4 regions of the Blautia sp. AF32-4BH genome follow, and region 4 is predicted to be linked to each of the others. Evidence: predicted binding sites of a transcription regulator. Region 4 holds the regulator's gene; each other region holds the start of a gene.
The links. Region 4 encodes HrcA, which represses chaperone genes, less so after heat shock. Its sites were predicted from a motif close to TGTTAGCACTCNNNNNNNNNGAGTGCTAACA; they were not measured.
Positions count from the first base shown of each region.

Region 1: the regulator HrcA is predicted to act here: its motif matches at 1,786-1,816, upstream of clpB (ATP-dependent chaperone ClpB).
Region 2: the regulator HrcA is predicted to act here: its motif matches at 1,100-1,130, upstream of htpG (molecular chaperone HtpG).
Region 3: the regulator HrcA is predicted to act here: its motif matches at 1,569-1,599, upstream of groES (co-chaperone GroES).

Region 1 is NZ_QTVL01000015.1:5,783-9,383, forward strand. It holds gene clpB (ATP-dependent chaperone ClpB) at 1-1,676, opposite strand, end outside; gene DWZ44_RS14825 (hypothetical protein) at 1,869-2,951, opposite strand; gene DWZ44_RS14830 (CobW family GTP-binding protein) at 3,124-3,601, opposite strand, start outside.
Region 2 is NZ_QTVL01000002.1:368,533-372,133, forward strand. It holds gene DWZ44_RS04520 (oleate hydratase) at 1-135, opposite strand, end outside; gene DWZ44_RS04525 (TetR-like C-terminal domain-containing protein) at 355-921, opposite strand; gene htpG (molecular chaperone HtpG) at 1,265-3,340, shown strand; gene DWZ44_RS04535 (Na+/H+ antiporter NhaC family protein) at 3,525-3,601, shown strand, end outside.
Region 3 is NZ_QTVL01000001.1:427,952-431,552, reverse strand. It holds gene groL (chaperonin GroEL) at 1-1,210, opposite strand, end outside; gene groES (co-chaperone GroES) at 1,247-1,531, opposite strand; gene codY (GTP-sensing pleiotropic transcriptional regulator CodY) at 1,878-2,699, opposite strand; gene topA (type I DNA topoisomerase) at 2,958-3,601, opposite strand, start outside.
Region 4 is NZ_QTVL01000005.1:78,997-82,597, forward strand. It holds gene dnaK (molecular chaperone DnaK) at 1-1,081, opposite strand, end outside; gene grpE (nucleotide exchange factor GrpE) at 1,148-1,759, opposite strand; gene hrcA (heat-inducible transcriptional repressor HrcA) at 1,809-2,867, opposite strand; gene DWZ44_RS07955 (helix-turn-helix domain-containing protein) at 3,152-3,370, shown strand; gene DWZ44_RS07960 (hypothetical protein) at 3,448-3,601, opposite strand, start outside.

The DNA.
Region 1 (3,601 bases), on a different contig from region 4:
ATCTTAGTTCTCTCGCCTTCGGTCAGTTTTGCAACCGGGATTCCGGTCCAGCGGGAGACAATTCTGGCAATCTCTTCATCCGTTACACTCTCGTGTACCAGTGAGAGATCTTCATTTTTAACTTTTTTCTCTTCTGCTTCCAGCATCTGCTGTAATTTCGGGAGTTCACCGTACTGCAGTTCAGCGGCGCGGTTCAGATCGTAATCATTCTTTGCTTTCTGGATCTGGCGGTTCATGTCCTCGATCTGCTCACGCAGTTTGGACAGTTTCTCAACGGAACTCTTTTCATTTTCCCACTGTGCCTTTGCAGAATTGAAGGTATCCTTTAACTCAGCCAGCTCTTTCTGCAGTGTTTCCAGACGCTCGCGGCTCAGATTGTCGGTCTCTTTTTTCAGTGCGGCTTCCTCGATCTGCATCTGCAGAATCTTACGGCGCTGCTCATCCAGCTCGGCCGGCATGGAATCCAGTTCTGTCTTGATCAGAGCGCATGCCTCGTCGACCAGGTCGATTGCTTTATCCGGCAGGAAACGGTCGCTGATGTAACGGTTCGAAAGGGTTGCGGCTGCAACGAGGGCACCGTCGGTGATTTTTACGCCGTGGTAAACTTCGTAGCGCTCTTTTAAGCCACGCAGGATGGAAATCGTATCCTCTACGGTCGGCTCATCAACCTGAACCGGCTGGAAACGGCGCTCCAGGGCGGCATCTTTTTCGATGTACTGGCGGTACTCATCCAGCGTTGTGGCACCGATGCAGTGCAGTTCGCCTCGTGCCAGCATAGGTTTCAGCATGTTTCCGGCATCCATCGCGCCGTCGGTCTTTCCGGCGCCGACGATCAGGTGCAGCTCATCGATGAACAGAATGATTTTTCCGTCGCTCTTTCTGACTTCCTCCAGAACAGCTTTCAGACGCTCCTCGAATTCGCCGCGGTATTTTGCTCCGGCTACCAGGGCTCCCATATCGAGGGAGAAAATGGTTTTATCTTTCAGGCTCTCCGGTACATCGCCGTTGGCGATTCGCTGGGCCAGGCCTTCTACGACTGCGGTTTTACCAACACCAGGCTCACCGATCAGAACCGGATTGTTTTTTGTCTTACGGGACAGGATACGGACAACGTTCCGAATTTCGGTATCACGGCCGATAACCGGGTCCATTTTCTGGTTTCTGGCTTTTTCTACGATATCCTGGCCATATTTTTCCAGGGTGTCGTATGTTGCCTCCGGGTTGTCGGTGGTAACTCTCTGGTTTCCGCGCACGGTGCTTAATGCCTGCAGGAAACGTTCTCTTGTGATGCCGTACTCCTGAAACAGTTTTTTCATGGACGGGCTTGGGTTTTTCAGCATTGCCAGGAAGAGGTGTTCTACGGAAACATACTCGTCTCCCATGGCTTTCGCCTCATCCTCAGCATTTATCAGTGCTTTATTCAGATACTGACCGATATACGGCTGACCGCCGGATACTTTGACGCGGTCGTTCAGCGCCGTCTCGACACGGTTCAGAAAATGATCTTTGTTGATTTCCATCTTTTCGATCATTTTCAGAATCAGGCTGTCGTCCTGATGCAGGAGGTTATACAACAGATGCTCCTGCTCTATTTCCTGGTTGCCGAAATCGTATGCGGTCTTTTCCAGGTCCTGTACAGCCTGCAGCGATTTTTGTGTGAATTTACTAATATTCATAATCGGCTTCCTCCTTATCTATTTGGGTGCTAACATTCGCTCCGAACAAAAAGAGCGTTGATGTGAATTTTCTTTTCTTTCTTTGTTCTAGTCGTACTATAACACTAGTTATTAGCACTGTCAAGAGGTGAGTGCTAATTTTTTTTATTTTTCCCGACGCTCCTTTTCTCCCTCCCCCCCCCTAAAAGATTTTTATTCATCGCCGTACACAGCAATAAAATGAATCAGTGCCTCTGTTTCGGAACTGGCATACTTTTTGGCAGATGCTTCCAGCGGCTGTGATTGATATGCTTCAAACGAATCGCCCTCGTCGCGTCCAGATATGTAGCGATTATCATTTAGTTTCCACTTCCTCATTTCTTCAAAATAAGCAGTATTCGCCATTTCCGAATTCCAGTCCATTCGCTCCAGCAGATAATACTCCATTCCATGATAACATTCTTCGCAAATTCCCGTAAAAAATTCTTCTGCTGTCTGAGATGTTAAATGCTCTGGAGCATACCATATTTCGTTCTCTTCATTATTATATAATGCAACGCAATTCGATGATCCTGTCTCTTTCACATACAGCGGAATTTCGGGAATTCCAAGTCGTTCTGTTTCAAGCCGTACCATCTTCTGCGCTGCAATTGTTCTTTCTTCCAGTGTTTTTTGCCTCCATTCGCTCTCCTTTAAGCTCAGCAGAAATTCTTTATTTTCCTGAAAAATGTTCTCCTGATTCTGGACGAGATTATAGTCCTTTTTTCGTTCGTAAAGTTCTGCCACTCCGGACGGAGACTCAAGCTTCCAATATATCATCATACAAGTCGGTACCATACTCACGCATACTGAAACAAACAGAAATGCGTTTAAGTCACTTCTTTTTAATCTCCAGAATTTTTTCGGAGAATATTTTCGTTTTTTTCTATGTAAATCTCTTAAAACCGTAACAAGAAATATCCCATCCAGCACTGCAAGAAACAACACAATTTTCAGTGAATATTGGGCAAATAAAAACAGCATCAGTATGCTCGGCGGAAATGTATAGAATAAAACTTCATTTGCAGTTCCATCTGCGCAGTAGCTTCGAATGGGTGAGGCCAGCCACAAAATCAGGCACAGCGCATAGGCAAAAAGCATTGTCCCCGACGAAATATGGACGGAACATTCTGTAATATATACCTCAACCTGTTTCACATACATCACATACAAGATACAGATCGGATATAAAATCGAGCTTTTGCTCAACCAGTATGCCGCTGATTTTCTTTCCCGTCTTCTTTTCTGTTCCTCCATATCAGATCCCCCCTGATTTTTCTTTTGTTTTATTTGAAATACTTGTATGTTTATTTTAGCGTAATTTTTCGTTTTTGCCTATCCTTCGTTTTTCAGTTGAATCTTTCTGTAAAAACCAAAATTGCGAAACCCTGTTTTGGCAGGACTCCGCAATCTCTTTTTCCTATTTACTTTATGATACATGACGGGCAGCATATTTCATTTTCTGGTTTCCGGCGCATTTCTTAAAATACTGCCGGATCGCATTTTCGTTCATATCGTTTCCGATAAACACAGCCTGGCCGGCGTTTTTCTGTTCTGTGCCGGTGATGCTGTAGCGGTGATCGGCGACATCAAATTGGAGAAACTGGTCTCCGGCTGCGAACTGTCCTTTTGCACGGATGATATTTCCAAACGCTCCGCGAATGATCTGTTCCAGAAAACACCACAGGGTTTCCGGTGCCTCCATTCGGATATTTTCGAAGGAGAAGGTCTCCGGCATCTTTTCGCCGCTCTGCGTATCCTGTACTTCTTTCTCATATCGGCCGCCCAGCAGCAGGCTCTGGTAATCTTCCCGTGTCATCGTGGATGCATAATCCGTGATGATTTTTGCCTGCGGGTTAATTTCCTGCAGAAATTTCTGGATGCGCTGTTTTTCTTCCGCCTGGCAT
Region 2 (3,601 bases), on a different contig from region 4:
CTTTGGTTCTGATGTTACAGTGGTTTTCTCCGCTGCTTTTTTTGCTTCACTCTTGTTTTTTGCCTGCAGCACTGCTGCTCCAGCTCCGATGACTGCTGCTGATGCGATTCCGACTTTTAATCCTTTTTTTGACATAGACGTTCATCCTTTCTTTTCTAAATACGACTGCCGGAATGTTTTTTCGAATTTCCGGTTCGTATAGGTTATGCTGCTTTCTTTGTTTTACAAGTTTCTATTTGTGTTGCCATTGTCTGTTGACAATTTGAATCTTACTTCATTTTTCCCCGCTTTTCCATTTACAAAACAGGGCGGATGATTAAATTTTTATCATCCGCCCTGTTTTGTAAAGTGTAACTATATTTTATTTCTTTTTTCAAAATTTCGGATGGAATTGACGACATTTCCTTCCATCGTGCGGTGCATTTTTTCCGCAATCATATGGTAATCCACTTTCATTCCGTCTTTGATCCAGTCGAGCATGACACCGGTAAAGCTATACTTATAGAAATCTGCGATAAAACTCTGATCCGCCTCGGAGATGCCGGTTCCCTTTGCTTTTTCCTGTACGACACCGTACAGCAGATCGTGCGTCAGATGAAAGAGATATGTTTCGATCTGCTCCCGGCTTACAGAGTGATAGACATTCATAATAAATGGTTTATTCTCGAGCACTGCCTCAAAAATCTGCTGCAGGCCTTCCTGCCATGTCTCATACGTTTTCTTTCCCTGCAGCGCCTGCGTCGCATCCTCCAGGCACGACCATTCGACAAGATCATAGATATCCTTAAAATGATAATAAAACGCCATCCGGCTGATGCCGCAGTCTGTCGTCAGATCGTTGATCGTAATTTTGTCCAGCGGCTTTTTCAAAAGCAGCTTTTTTAATGACGCTTCCAGCGCCGCCTTTGTCGCATTTGTCATGTATTTCCTCCATTTTTCTTTTATGTACCCTCGGAATCTTTCTGTTCGAAACGCTTCTATGCTTTTTCATTGTAGCATATCCATTCTCCAGAAACAACTGCGCAGCCCTTCTGATCAGACTTTACAAAAAGTTTAGAAAGTACCGTAATACCAGTAAATTCAATACTTTCCGTCGTTCTGTTAGCACTCTTTTTTCTCGAGTGCTAATTTCCCCTTGACTTTTCCCTGTGCCAGTATTACTATAACTATCAGAGCAGTAAAAAAGCTGCAGACATCTAAAAAAGCATGATATCCCCGCTTTGCTGGATCAAAATATTTTTATAAGAAAAGGAGTGTGTTTCTCATGAGTGCGAAACATGGAAATCTTTCAATCAACAGCGACAATATTTTCCCGATTATCAAAAAATGGATGTATTCCGACCACGATATCTTCGTCCGCGAGCTCGTTTCCAACGGCTGCGATGCCATCACCAAACTGAAAAAACTCGACGGCATGGGCGAATATACTCTGCCGGATGACTACAAAGCAGCCATTCAGGTGATTGTAAACCCGGATGAGAAAACCTTAAAATTCATCGATAACGGTATCGGTATGACCGCAGACGAAGTCGAAGAATATATTACCCAGATCGCCTTCTCCGGCGCTACCGAATTTCTGGAGAAATACAAAGACAAAACGAATTCAGATCAGATGATCGGCCACTTCGGTCTTGGTTTCTACTCTGCTTTCATGGTAGCAGATGAAGTTCACATCGATTCTCTTTCTTATAAAGAAGGATCCACCCCGGTACACTGGACCTGTGACGGAAGCACCGAGTACGATATGTCCGAGGGCAGCAAGACAACTGTTGGTACCGAAATCACTCTGTTCCTGAACGAGGACTGCCTGGAATTCGCAAACGAATACCGTGTCCGCGAAGTTCTGGAAAAATACTGCTCCTTCATGCCGGTTGAAATTTTCCTGTCCAAAGCAAATGCGCCGCAGGAATACGAGACCATCGATGAAAGCGAATTAAAAGACGACGACGTTGTCGTAGAGCACATCCACGAGGACGCAAAATACGAAGAGAAAGAAAAAGAAGACGGAACGAAAGAGCAGGTTGAAGTTTCCCCGGCCAAAGAGAAAGTAAAAATCAACAAACGCCCGGTTTCCATCAGTGATATCCACCCGCTGTGGACCAAACATCCAAACGAGTGCAGCGATGAGGATTATAAAGAATTCTACCGCAAAGTCTTCAACGACTACCGCGAGCCGCTGTTCTGGATCCACCTGAACATGGACTATCCGTTCAACCTCAAAGGTATCCTCTACTTCCCGCGTATCAACACCGAGTACGATTCCATCGAGGGAACCATCAAGCTGTACAACAACCAGGTATTTATTGCCGACAACATCAAAGAAGTCATTCCGGAATACCTGATGCTCTTAAAAGGCGTCATCGACTGCCCGGATCTGCCGCTGAATGTATCCCGAAGCGCACTGCAGAACGACGGATTTGTCAAGAAGATCTCCGAGTACATCTCCAAGAAATTCGCTGACAAGCTCTCTGGCATGTGCAAAACCGACCGTGAGAATTACGAGAAATACTGGGATGATATCAACCCATTCATCAAATACGGATGCATCAAGGACGAGAAATTCTCCAAAAAGATGATGGACTATATTCTGTTCAAGAACATCGACGGAAAATATCTGACTCTTGAGGACTGCATCAACGAGAATAAGAAAGAAGAAGCTCCTGCAGAGAACACCGAGGAGAAGGCTGAAACTACGGAGAATACCGAAAATACGGAAAACGCTGACGAGAAGAAAGAGCCGGAAAAAACGACTGTTTACTACGTCACCGACGAAGTTCAGCAGAGCCAGTACATCAACATGTTCCGCAGCCAGGGCATGGATGCTGTCATCCTGAAACACAACATCGACTCCGCTTTCATCACCCATGCAGAGCGTTACAACGAGCATGTAACCTTCCAGCGCATCGATGCAGATCTGACCAACGATATGAAAGACGAGTCCGGTGAGGATCTGACCGACGCTACAAATGCTCTGACCGATCTCTTCCGCAAAGTCCTCGACAAGAAAGACCTGACCGTCAAAGTTGAGAACCTGAAAGACGAAAATGTATCCTCCATGGTAACGCTTTCCGAGGAGAGCCGCCGGATGCAGGATATGATGAAGATGTATGGCATGACCGGCATGGATCCGTCCATGTTCGGCGGACAGGAAACCCTGATCCTGAATGCAAAACATCCGCTCGTTCAGTACATTCTGAAGAATGGCGAGAACGACAACACATCCCTGTTCTGCGAGCAGCTGTATGATCTGGCAATGATCAGCCACAAACCGCTCTCTCCGGACGAGATGACAAAATTCGTAAGCAGAAGCAATCAGATTATGATGCTCCTTGCAAAATGATAAAGCACAGGCACAGCAAAACGCACCTCTTATAAAACACGCCGGATTTCTGGAATTTACCAGATGTCCGGCGTGTTTTTTCCTGCTTTTTTACTTTACGATTTCTGATCCAGATGATAGAATAATTCTATTCGCCCTATTGAAAAATAAGGAAAATCACACGAAAGGTCTGGTATTTATTTCTATGAAAAAAGGAAAGCCATCCGCCCTGCTCCCGATCGCCGTTTTTCTGGTGTTTTATCTGGGGCTCGGCATTTATTC
Region 3 (3,601 bases), on a different contig from region 4:
CTGCTCTCGTTGCATTTAAAGCATCCTCCATACGGAGTTTTTCTTCTTTCATCTCGGTCTCGGTTGCTGCACCTACACGGATAACAGCTACGCCGCCTGCCATTTTTGCCAGTCTCTCCTGCAGTTTCTCTTTATCGAACTCAGAAGTGGTCTCCTCGATCTGGGATCTGATCTGGCCGATTCTTGCTGCGATGGCATCTTTTGCGCCGGCGCCGTCAACGATAACGGTGTTCTCTTTCTGAACTTTAACAGATTTTGCACGTCCGAGCATTTCCAGAGTAGCGTCTTTTAATTCCAGACCAACTTCCTCGGAGATCACCTGGCCGCCGGTCAGGATTGCGATATCCTCGAGCATTGCTTTTCTTCTGTCGCCGTATCCCGGTGCTTTGACAGCTACTACGTTGAAGGTTCCGCGCAGTTTGTTGATCACGAGTGTCTGGAGAGCCTCGCCCTCTACGTCCTCAGCGATGATCAGCAGTCTTGCGCCGCTCTGTACGATCTGCTCCAGCAGCGGAAGAACTTCCTGAATGTTGGACAGTTTCTTATCGGTAATCAGGATATATGGATTGTCGAGAACGGCTTCCATTTTCTCCATATCGGTGCACATGTAAGCGGAGATATATCCACGGTCGAACTGCATACCTTCTACCAGCTCCAGCTCGTTCTGCATGGTCTTGGACTCCTCGATGGTGATAACGCCGTCTTTGGAAACTTTTTCCATAGCGTCAGCTACCATCTGGCCTACTTCTTCGCTTCCGGAAGAAACAGCTGCAACTTTTGCAATCTGCTCTTTGCCTGCTACCGGCTGGCTCATCTCTGCAAGGATCTGAACAGCTTTATCGGTTGCTTTCTTCATTCCCTTACGAAGAACGATCGGGTTCGCACCTGCTGCCAGGTTTTTCATTCCTTCGTTTACCATAGCCTGTGCCAGAACGGTTGCGGTTGTGGTACCATCACCTGCTACGTCGTTGGTCTTTGCAGCAACTTCTTTGATGAGCTGTGCGCCCATGTTTTCAAAGCCGTCTGCCAGCTCGATCTCTTTTGCAATCGTAACACCATCGTTTGTGATGAGCGGAGCGCCGTACTGTTTGTCCAGAACAACGTTTCTTCCTTTCGGTCCAAGGGTTACACGTACGGTATCTGCAAGCTGGTTTACACCATTCTGAAGAGCGTTTCTTGCCTCTGCTCCATATTTAATCTCTTTTGCCATGATTGTCATGCCTCCTGATTTTTACTTGATTATTCTTTATTTTACAACTGCCAGAATGTCATCCTGTTTTACGATGATGTACTCTTCATCTTCCAGTTTGACGTTGGTTCCTGCATATTTGGAATAGATTACCTGATCTCCGACTGCAACTTCCATTTTTACTTCTTTGCCGTCTTCTACTTTTCCAGGTCCTACTGCGATAACCTCAGCCTGCTGCGGTTTCTCCTGTGCCTGTCCCGGAAGTACGATACCGGATTTTGTGGTTTCCTCTGCTTTTAACTCTTTTAATACAACTCTGTCACCTAAAGGTACTAACTTCATTTATGTTTCCTCCTTCAAGATTTCATTCAGTTTTATTTATTAGCACTCAGTTCATTCGAGTGCTACTTGATGGTTCTTACTATAGTGTTTTCCACCTCATTTCGCAAATGCATGAATTTTGTAATTCTCTTTTTTTCTCTCGTAATAACTCTTAATTTCTCTTATTTCCTCGTTTTTTCTTATTTTGGCAATTTTTTCATATTTTATACTCTCTTTAGAATCTAATTATAGTTTATTCCTAAAAACGGGAATGATACCATTTTTTTCCGCTCCCCGAATGCTTTTTGCACAAAAAGAAACGGCGCCATTCTTAAACGGCTCCGATTCTTTTCTACATTCCACTTTTTTATTTTTTCGCCTCGTCCGGATGGGCATCGCCCTTTCCTTTCAGGTTCTTTCTTGCTTTGATCTCGTCGAGTTCATCAAAGATATAATCATTTAATACCTTGATATACGTTCCCTTCATACCGCTGGAACGGGACTCGATGACGCCTGCGCTCTCGAATTTGCGGAGGGCATTTACGATGACGGATCTTGTGATGCCGACGCGGTCTGCAATTTTGCTTGCAACCAGAATGCCCTCATCCCCGTTCAGTTCATCAAAGATATGGATGATGGCTTCCAGTTCGGAGAAGGACAGCGTGTTGAATGCGGATTTAACCACCTGAACCTTGCGGTTTTCCTCCACATTTTCCTCGTTGACGGAACGCATCATTTCCAGTCCGACAACGGTTGTGCCGTACTCACTGACGATGATATCGTCGATATCGTACTGCGGGGTGCAGCGGTACATAAATACGGTACCAAGGCGTTCTCCGGCGATCTCGATCGGGCAGATAATTGCGGTGTAGCGCTCTACACCAGGCCGCTCAAAGCCGAGGGTCTGTAAATTGACGTTCTCTTTTGTGGAGAGTACGCCGAGGAGACGCTCGTTTAATGCGGCATCGACATAACCGCCCACCTTATCCTCGATCAGCTCCGTAATTTCTTCCACGCCCGGGCAAAGGCTGATGCCCAGCACTTTTCCTTTTTTACTGATCACCAGGATATTGGAACTTAACGTTTCCATCAGGACTTCACAGATATCGTTGAACACGACCTTCGTGGAGTGATTGTTATGAAGCAGTTTGTTGATTTTTCTGGTTTTATCCAGCAGTTGTACGCTCATGTTCTTCTCCTTTCTTTATTTTCTGCATTTTTTGGCGTATCCGCCGAAAAAAATGCACACTGATGCCTTTTTCAGACAACCCTTAAAACTAAGCTCATTCTATCATGTAGTTTTCCGGAAATCAATATATTTTTCAGAAAACTATAAATTTTATAAAAATTCATGCTAAATTTTTTCGGATCTTCCTGTTTTTCCGCCGCGATAAGCAAAAAAACGGCCTGCACCAGTTTTTCACCAGTACAGACCGCTTTGTCATTCTCAGTCTTCGTCTTTCTTTTCGCGTGCTTCTACATAGCCGCACTGCTCGTCCGCGCAGACCAGCTTATTGCCTTTTTCCAGCATATAGCCGCCGCACTGCGGGCATTTCTTGGCAGACGGTTTCTGCCAGGACATGAAATCGCATTCCGGATTGTTTTCGCATCCATAATATTTCCGTCCTTTTTTCGTCTTGCGCAGGATCACTTCTTTTCCGCACTTCGGACACGGAACACCGATCTTTTCCAGATACGGCTTCGTGTTCTTGCAGTCCGGGAATCCCGGGCAGGCGAGGAATTTTCCGTGCGGGCCGTATTTGACCACCATGTTGCGGCCGCAGTTCTCGCAGATGACATCTGTCACCTCATCCTCTACCTTAACTTCTTCGAGGTTCTTTTCTGCCTCTGTGACCGCCTCATAGAGATCCGGCCAGAAGTTCTCGACTACTGTCTTCCACGGAACACTTCCATCTCCAACCCTGTCGAGCAAAGCTTCCATCGTTGCCGTAAAGTTGACATCCACGATGCTCGGGAATGCCTCTTTCATCATGTTGTTGACCACCTCGCCGAGCTCTGTCATGTAAAGGTTCTTGTTCTCCTTTGCCACGTAACGGCGGTTGATGATCGTTGTGATGGTCGGCGCATACG
Region 4 (3,601 bases):
CGCCTGCGCCGGCGTCTCCTGCAAGTTTACCACCCTGTACGGAAGCACCAAGTGCTACGCACTCATCCGGGTTCAGGCTCTTGCTCGGCTCGTGTCCGGTCAGCTGTCTTACTTTATCCTGTACAGCCGGGATACGGGTAGATCCGCCTACCAGAAGGACTTTGGAAAGCTCGGATGCCTGAAGGCCTGCATCAGAAAGTGCTCTCTGTACCGGCTCTGCGGTTTTCTCTACCAGGTCGTGGGTCAGCTCATCGAATTTAGCCTTTGTCAGGTTCATATCGAGATGTTTCGGGCCATCTGCGGTTGCAGTGATGAACGGCAGGTTGATGTTGGTTGTAGTTGCGCTGGAAAGCTCTTTCTTTGCTTTCTCTGCTGCTTCTCTGATTCTCTGCAGAGCCATTTTATCATTGGAAAGATCTACGCCTTCCTGTTTCTTGAACTCAGCAAGGATATAATCTGTTACTTTCTGGTCGAAGTCATCGCCGCCCAGACGGTTGTTTCCTGCTGTGGAAAGAACTTCGATAACGCCGTCACCGATCTCGATGATGGAAACATCGAAAGTACCGCCGCCAAGGTCGTATACCATGATCTTCTGCTCATTTTCGTTGTCCAGTCCGTATGCCAGAGCTGCTGCGGTAGGCTCGTTGATGATACGTTTTACATCAAGACCTGCGATTTTACCGGCATCTTTGGTTGCCTGACGCTGTGCGTCATTGAAGTAAGCCGGAACTGTGATAACTGCTTCTGTTACTTTCTCACCAAGGTAGTTCTCTGCATCACCTTTCAGTTTCTGAAGAATCATAGCGGAGATCTCCTGCGGAGAGTATTTCTTTCCTTCGATGTCTACTTTATAGTCAGTACCCATCTCACGTTTGATAGAACGGATGGTTCTGTCTGCGTTTGTTACAGCCTGACGTTTTGCCGGCTCGCCGACCAGACGGTCACCTGTTTTTGTGAATGCTACGATAGATGGAGTTGTTCTTTCACCCTCTGCGTTTGCGATAACGGTTGGTTTTCCACCTTCCATAACGGCTACACAGCTGTTTGTTGTTCCTAAGTCAATACCAATAATTTTGCCCATTGTTGTTTCCTCCTCAATGAATTATGCTAAAAAATGGTTTAATTTCTATTTATTTATCTTCAAGGCTTAGTTAGCCACCTTGACCATACTGTGACGGACTACGGAACCTTTGTACATGTAGCCCTTCAGGAACTCTTCTACGACGATGTTCTCGCCGGCTTCCTCATCCTCCACATGCATCACTGCGTTGTGCAGGTTCGGATCGAATTCCTTTCCAACGGCCTCGATCACGGTTACACCGAGTTCATCGAGTGCTGTGGTAAACTGTTTGTATACTTTATTCATGCCGTCTGCGAACGGATCTTCCTCCGGGTTTTCCACCGTTGCAAGTCCGCGCTCGAAGCTGTCAACAACCGGAAGAATCTTCTCGATGATGTCTTTTGCTCCAATGGCATACATATTTGCTTTTTCTTTTTCGGTGCGTTTGCGGAAGTTATCGAACTCTGCCATCTGACGGGTCAGGCGGTCAGTCAGCTCTTCGATTTTCTCATCTTTTTTATCTTTTTTCTTTTTGAAGAACTTTCGTTCTTTGCCATCCTCAGCAGTTTCTTCTGCAGCTTCCGCTTCTTTTGCCTCTGCTGCTTTCTTTGCTTCTTCCTGCTCCGCAGCCGGTTCGGTTTCCGGCAGATCGGTCTCTGCTCCGGTTTCTTTTTCCATCTCGCGTGTAGGTTCTTCCATGGTTTCCTCTTTCTTTCTATTTTCTTCGCTCACTGATCATTCCACCTTTCTACTCACCTGTGTCCGGCTTTTTGAAGACGGCGTCCAGTTGAACTTTTAATGTTTTCAGGTTATCTACCACATTTTCGTAATCCATCCGCTTTGGTCCCACGATACCGATTGTTCCGCGCATACCGTTTCCCATATCGTATGTGGTGGTGACCACGCTGCAGTCCCGTAAGGGTTCCATCGAAGATTCATTTCCGATGTATACCTGAATACCGGTATTTTCCTCTCCGTCCTGCTCCTCGGCAGCTCCTTTGATCATATCGACCAGTTTCTGCCGTTCCTCGAATGTGGAGATCAGCTGGCTGGCTTTGCTGCTGTCGGAAAGCTCAGGGTACTTGAAAATGTTGGTTGCGCCGCTGGTGTACACCGGCACATCTTCTTCGCTGACTGCGATGGCTTCCGCTACGGTATCGACCACTTTGCTGATGATGCCGGAGTGGATGCCTGCCTGCTCTTTCATCTTCTTGATCATGCCAAGATTGATTTCTTCAATGGTCAGGCCATTGAGCTGTGTGTTCAGAAGCAGGTTCAGCTTTAATATCTGTTCATCGTTGATGGTCTCGTCTAGGTCGATCATCTGGTTTTTCACCAGGTTGCCTTCTACGACGATGACGGCCAGGAGCTGCTCTTCATTGACTTTTGAGAGCTGGATGAATTTCACTTTATTTCTGTGATATTCCGGTCCTGTAATCAACGTTGCATAGTTGGTAGATGAAGCGAGGACTTTGACAACCTGCTGCAGAACTTTTTCCATTCGGTCTGTTTTTTCAATGACCATGTTTTTGATGTCTGCAACTTCCTGTTCTTTTTCCCGCATCAGCTCATCTACATAGAGGCGGTAGCCTTTATCGGAAGGAATGCGTCCTGCGGAAGTGTGGGGCTGTAAGATGTAACCCATCTCTTCCAGATCGGACATTTCATTCCGGATTGTGGCGGAGCTTAAATTCAAATCCGTGTATTTGGAAATCGTTCTTGAGCCGACCGGCTCGCCCGTTTCCAGATACGTCTGGATGATCGCTTTTAATATTTTTCTTTTTCTTTCATCCAATTCTGTATCCACTAAGATAAGCTCCTTCCTGTTGTATAGTCCTGTTAGCACTCGTTTCAGTGGAGTGCTAACATCTATGCTCTTAAGATAGCACTCTGCCTTTTGTTTGTCAACACCTTTTCCCGGTTTTTCTATGAAGAAATTGTGAAAAAAGTATAAACCGTTTTCTTTCTGAAAAGGAATCTGACTTTTCTTTTTTATTGCATTCTACTGTTTCAAAGGCGCTATAGCCGTATGGTAGGATTCTGCCATTTCGATACGACCATTTAGTAGCATTTTCTCAGAGGTGATGAATCATGAAATATCAGAGACTGGAGGATCTGCGCACGGACCGCGATCTGACGATCCGCCAGGTTGCCGACTATCTCGGCTGCAACCGCGATGTGTATACCCGATATGAAAAAGGCGTCCGGCAGCTGCCGATCTCCATTGCCATCCGTCTGGCGGAGCTGTATCAGGTCAGTCTGGATTATCTGGTCGGCATCAGCGATGAGAAGCGGCCGTATGGATCCTGACTTTCCGGTGTCTCCGCCGCAGCAAAAGCAGGAGGACAGTTTTTCTTCTCCCTGTCCTCCCTGTTTTGCTTTTTCGTTTACAGATTCTGCAGATATTCCATCATCCGCGTTTCGCTGAGTTTCCATCCGTCCGGCTCCCCGCAGAGATACAGCGTAAAATGCCCGCACGGGACTCCGTTTTCCAGGTGGATGCCGGTATACAGTTCTACAATGAGGAGTTCTTCTGCTTTT